Regions from separate parts of the Paenibacillus sp. BIC5C1 genome, predicted to be linked through region 2. Evidence: riboswitches for the same ligand, from Rfam matches in the RefSeq annotation. Region 2 holds a riboswitch; the other holds the start of a gene.
What was found. Region 2 has a riboswitch for thiamine pyrophosphate ahead of RS891_RS19005 (thiamine phosphate synthase). Riboswitches for the same ligand answer to the same signal wherever they lie in the genome.
Positions count from the first base shown of each region.

Region 1: it holds a riboswitch for thiamine pyrophosphate, as region 2 does, so the genes downstream of both, thiC (phosphomethylpyrimidine synthase ThiC) here and RS891_RS19005 (thiamine phosphate synthase) in region 2, are expected to answer to the same signal.

Region 1 is NZ_CP135922.1:726,137-729,307, forward strand. It holds gene RS891_RS03470 (IclR family transcriptional regulator) at 5-748, shown strand; TPP riboswitch at 868-981, shown strand; gene thiC (phosphomethylpyrimidine synthase ThiC) at 1,356-3,140, shown strand.
Region 2 is NZ_CP135922.1:4,287,852-4,291,022, forward strand. It holds gene thiO (glycine oxidase ThiO) at 1-900, opposite strand, end outside; gene RS891_RS19005 (thiamine phosphate synthase) at 905-1,591, opposite strand; TPP riboswitch at 1,815-1,924, opposite strand; gene RS891_RS19010 (ABC-F family ATP-binding cassette domain-containing protein) at 1,990-3,171, opposite strand, start outside.

The DNA.
Region 1 (3,171 bases), 3.5 Mb from region 2:
TGCCATGGAAGACCGAAAGTTAACCGTCCGGGCTGTAGAACGGGCGCTGGATATATTATTGTGTTTTACAACCCGCAGTGATCTGGGACTCACGGAAATTGCCAGCCAGATCGGTCTGCACAAGAGTACAGTCCATCGTCTGATGGCTACTTTGGAGGACAAAGGGTTCGTGATCCGGGATGCTGCAACTGAGAAGTATCGGCTTGGCATACGCATCTGGGAACTGTCTGCCCATATGTCTCGCAGCGATGATCCTGCCATTTTGCTCCTTCCTGCGATGGAGCGGCTCAGAGATCGACTGGGCGAAACCGTGAGTTTATATCTTCGTGATGGCAGTGAGCGGATTCGCATTCAGGCCGTGCAGAGTGATCAGGCGATTCGTCGTGTAGCTCCGGTGGGCGTCAGACTTCCGTTATCTGTGGGAGCATCCAGCAAAGTGCTGATGGCTTTTGCCACCGAAGAGGACCGCGAAGATCTGATGAATGGACCGGAATGGCCGGTATTTATCGATCCCAAAGTATATTTGGCACAGATGAAAGACATTCTTGAATATGGCTACGCAACAAGTTATGAGGAACGTGAACCGGGAGCCGCCGCAGTATCTGTACCCATTATGGATCGGAAAGGAAACATCGCTGCTGCTTTGTCAGTATCCGGGCCTGTTAGTCGCCTCTCACAGGAGACGTTGCATGAATACGCACCTGTGCTGAAGGAAGCTGCGACACAGATGGGACTTATGTTATCCTGATTATATTTTCTGGAATTTAAAGGTTGTTTTTATGATTCGGTTGCGCTACTCTGTAATGGACGGCCCAACGGGGTCAGTATAATTAAATATGTATTTGCGGCTTAGATGCAGCAACTTGTTAACGTTACTGGGGGAGTCCGAATTGTCCGGACTGAGACGGAATCGCATGAGATTCCGGACCCTTTGCACCTGATCTGGATCATACCAGCGTAGGGAAGTAATCGGCGATACGACCACGAACACCATATCATGTGGCCTATGGACGGACTCCCTTATGGAGCCTGAATGAGGTGCGTTATTGGTGATGGACATAAGCCGGTTCCCTCGGGAACCGGCTTTTTTATACAGTAAATAGGCGGAAGCCAGTGTCAGAGCTACTTTTAGATATTGAGCTGGGAGCCATTGGCGAGCATGGGGTTCCAATAGCCTTTGCCCCGAATTCTGTATTACTTGAACTGTATGTCTCTATTTTGTGTTGTAGGTTCGCTCTTTCCTTTTCTATGTGTTGGATGGTTTGGATCCGTATGCAAGCATTTCAATCCAGGCAATCACCAATAAGGAGGAGACAAGAGCGATGAGTACAGGAAACCAAACGGGACAAGAAGCGATGGGACAGGACAAGCAGGATCAGCAGTTGGCAAAGGAAAAAGGTACGGCAGGACGGGTTCAGCCCTTCCCGGGCAGCCGCAAAGTGTACATTCAGGGCTCACGACCGGACATTGCTGTACCGGAGCGTGAAATTGCCCTTCATGACACCAATACTCCTCAAGGAGTGGAGCATAACGAACCACTGCGTGTCTACGATACGAGCGGACCGATGACCGACCCCGGATTTCATGCCGATATCCGGGCAGGGTTGCCGGCGCTGCGTACCCGCTGGATTACGGAGCGTGAAGATGTTGAAGCCTACCAGGGACGAACGGTAAAACCGGAGGATAACGGATTGAAACCGGGAGGAAAGCGAGCAGGAGCCGAGGAGTATCCGGGCTTGCGTGGCAAACCATTGCGGGCACAGGCAGGGCGCAGCGTGACCCAGATGCATTATGCACGACAGGGGATGATCACACCGGAGATGGAGTTCGCCGCCATTCGTGAGGGGGTGGAACCGGAGTTTGTGCGGCAGGAGCTGGCGAGTGGCAGGGCCATCCTACCATCAAACATCAATCACCCGGAGAGTGAGCCGATGCTGATCGGGCGTCATTTTCATGTGAAGATCAATGCGAACATCGGCAACTCTGCGGTATCCTCCTCCATCGAAGAAGAGGTGGAGAAGATGACCTGGGCGGTACGCTGGGGATCGGATACCGTGATGGATCTGTCCACAGGCAAAGACATTCATACGACCCGGGAATGGATCATCCGCAATTCACCTGTGCCGATTGGAACAGTACCGCTCTATCAGGCGCTGGAGAAGGCCAATGGAGAAGCTGAAGCACTGACCTGGGAGTTGTATCGTGATACGCTCATTGAGCAGGCAGAGCAGGGTGTGGACTATTTTACAATCCATGCAGGTGTGCTGCTGCGTTATATTCCGATGACCGCCAAACGTATGACGGGTATTGTGTCACGGGGCGGGTCCATCATGGCAGCATGGTGCCTTGCGCATCATCAGGAAAATTTTCTATACACCCATTTTGAAGAAATCTGCGAAATTATGAAAAGGTATGACGTGGCGTTCTCGCTCGGAGACGGACTGCGCCCAGGAAGTATCTACGATGCAAATGATGAAGCCCAGATGGCGGAACTGGCTACGCTTGGTGAACTAACACAAATCGCCTGGAAGCATGATGTGCAGGTGATGATTGAAGGTCCGGGACATGTGCCGATGCACAAGATTAAGGAGAATGTCGATCTGCAAATGGAGATTTGCAAGGAGGCGCCTTTCTATACGCTGGGTCCGCTGACGACCGATATTGCACCGGGATATGACCATATTACCTCGGCAATTGGAGCAGCGATGATCGGCTGGTTTGGTACGTCCATGCTCTGTTATGTTACGCCAAAAGAACATCTGGGCCTGCCCAATAAGGATGATGTGCGGGAAGGCGTTATTGCCTACAAGATCGCTGCTCATGCCGCTGATCTGGCGAAAGGTCACCCGCGTGCCCAGCGGCGGGACGATGCGCTGTCCAAAGCACGCTTTGAATTCCGCTGGAGGGATCAGTTCAACCTATCGCTGGATCCGGAACGTGCGCTATCCTACCACGATGAGACGTTGCCGGCGGAAGGGGCCAAAGAAGCCCATTTCTGCTCCATGTGTGGGCCGAAATTTTGCAGCATGCGCATTACGCAGGATATTCGTGCTTTTGCCGCAGACAAAGGTTTGTCCGAAAATGAGGCCGTGGCAGCGGGCATGTTGGAAAAGGCTGAGGAATACCGGACACGCTCTTAGGCGCTGTTATAGCGCAATCTGAGCAGCCTGA
Region 2 (3,171 bases):
CAGGCTTGTTGCACCGATCCACACTTCTCCATTGGCTTTAGGAACAATATATATATCCTCTGCATACACCGTTTTGTCAGGTCTGTAACCGACATAGTCGGGTGAAAACTGCACCGCTGCAATCTCCCCTTTCACAGGCAAAATAGGCGATTTCAGGCCAACATGTCTCATCAATTCATCACCTTGTAACCCTGAAGCAATAATCACATTTCTCGATGTCATTGTTCCTATTGAAGTCTCGATTCCTTGTACACCGTTTACATTCGTATGCAAACGGACATCCTGTACACCTTCCATCACCCTCGCACCCATAGCTTGAGCCGATCTGATATAAGCCTGTGTTAGATTGACGGGAAGGACCTCGCTCTCGGAGGGTCTGTAATATGCTCCATACGTATCCCTGTTTAACCATGAAGCTTCCTGTTGGACAGCGACACGATCCCACCAAATATGTTCTGTAGATAAGGTAGACGATCGATTATTTTTGTAACTGGTGACCTCACAGTATGAACGAAAAGGAGTAATAAAACCATGCTGTTGCAGTCCCATCTCCACTCCGCTAAGCGAACTGATTCGTTCCTTCTGCTCATGAAGCAAAGCTCTACTCTTCCGTGCAAGCTTCGCCATTACAGCATGAGTGAATGCCTCACTGTCAGCAGCAAGCATCCCGGCGGCTGCACAGGAAGTTCCCCCAGCAATTCGCGCCCGCTCAACCAGAAGAACATCATGTCCTCGGGTAGCGAGTTCATATGCGATGGCACAACCGATAACGCCTCCGCCTACAATAATGGTTTCTGCATGAATCTTGCCTCGAACTTCCGCTCCAACTTTACTTCCCGATACGATTCCTGGATGATAGCCTGAACGATTCCTGCTTCGACTTCTTGCTTCCTCTCTCATGATCTCATCTCCCTGGTTCGGCGTACTTCTCTGAATCTGTGATTGCCTGCCGTAATGATGCCGCGGCTAGTTTCGGCTCATCGTTCGCCCAAATCGTTGAAATCACAGCGGCCCCTCTGGCACCAGCAGTTCGAATGGCAGCAATATTATCAGCTCTAATCCCGCCAATTGCGATTATCGGAATCGAAACATTGGAGCATACCTCGGCCAATGCACTAAGCCCTTTGGGTTCGCAATTTGGTTTGCTATTTGAAGCATAGACATGCCCATAAAAGAGATAATCCGCTCCACGTTCTTCTGCAACTTTTGCTTCTTCCGGAGAATGAACCGATATGCCTACGCGCAGCCGCTCGACTCTCTTCAACTCATCCTTATCGTAACTGCGAATAACTGTTTGCCCCCAATGCACACCACCAAGCAACGTATGTTGATCCAGCCGATCTAAGCCATTCATAATGATTTGGTTAGATGGAACACCTTGTGTGTTCAGACTTTGCGCCCAATACATCTGTTGCTCAAAGGACAGCCTTTTTTCCCGAATGTGAATATAATCAACCCACTGCCATATATACTTAGCAATATTCAGAAAAGAGTCCATGTCTCCTGTACCTGGTGAAACCACATGCAGTTCGAAAGCTTTTGTTGTTACATGTTCGTGGAAGATTGCCGTCCTGTCCGCCTCCTCTTGCATGATATAAGCTGATATAAAACAAAAAAAAAGCCACTCCCGTAGGGGAGTGGCCACGAATTTAAAAATTCATGGATCAACTGAATGACTGCCGCATGCAATTATTCTATACATAACGGATAACAACTATAGAAACCATCCATAATCGCAACGCTGTATACATAGAGATGCATGATTCATCTTGCAGGCAATATCGCAAAAGTCATCGATAACGCTCTTTGTCATTAGTTGAAACGCGCCACTTCCCTACGCTGGTATGATCCAGATCAGGTACAAAGGGTCCGGAATCGCATTCTTCCATCTCAGCCGCATCGTGCGGCCCCCCTAGTGTTCATATGAAGCTGTAGCCTATGTTACCATAGACACCCTTTTTTGTCACCGTACAATTTCCATTTATTACGTTATTGTTTCTCGGACCAAGCTTCAACATCCCATGTTTTGGTAACCCAATCTTCATAAAAATCAGGTTCATGGGATACGAGCAGCACGGTACCCTTGAATTCTTGCAAGGCACGTTTCAGCTCTGCTTTAGCCGTAACATCCAAATGGTTTGTAGGCTCATCGAACAAAATCCAATTACTTTCACGCATCAGAAGTTTACATAAACGAACTTTGGCTTGTTCACCACCACTAAGCGCATTAAGCGGACGAGTGATATGCTCATTTTTCAATCCACAACGTGCGAGATGGCCCCGGACTTCATTCTGTGTCAGATGAGAAAATTCATTCCACACATCTTCAATCGGGGTAATGTTTCCTGCACGTACTTCCTGTTCGAAATAAGCTGTTTCCAGATAGTCACCCAGGAAAGTCTTACCGCTGATTGGTGGGATTTTTCCCAAGATAGTCTTAAGCAATGTGGATTTACCTACACCATTACAACCAACAATGGCAATTTTCTCCCCACGCTCAATCGTCATCGTCATCTTGGGCAATAATGCATATGAATATCCAATTTCAAAATCAATGCCTTCAAAGACGGTTTTACTACTCGCCCGGGCATCCTTGAATTTGAATGTGGGTTTGGCCGCTTCGTCTGGACGATCGATCCGTTCAATCTTACCGAGCTGCTTCTCTCGGCTCTTGGCACGACCAGAAGTAGAAGCACGGGCTTTGTTCCGTTGAATAAAATCTTCCTGCTTCTTGATATACTCCTGCTGTTTCTCATAAGCATCAATATGCTGCGCCTTATTCATATCAGCCATTTCAAGGAATTTGTTATAGTTTGCTGCGTAACGCGTCAATTTGGCAAATTCCAGATGATAAATAACGTTAACGACCTCATTCATAAATTCCGTATCATGCGAAATCAGAATGAATGCATACGGGTAGTCCTTCAAGTAACGCGTCAGCCATTCGATGTGTTCCACATCGAGATAGTTCGTCGGCTCATCCAACAGAAGAGCAGTTGGTTTCTCCAGTAAGAGCTTGGCAAGCAATACCTTCGTACGTTGACCACCACTAAGCGCGGCCACGTCACGATCCAGACCGATGGCGGACAAGCCCAGTCCATTTGCCATCTCTTCCACTTTCACATCAATCAGATAAAAATCACCTTGCTCCAATTGCTCTTGAATGTCTCC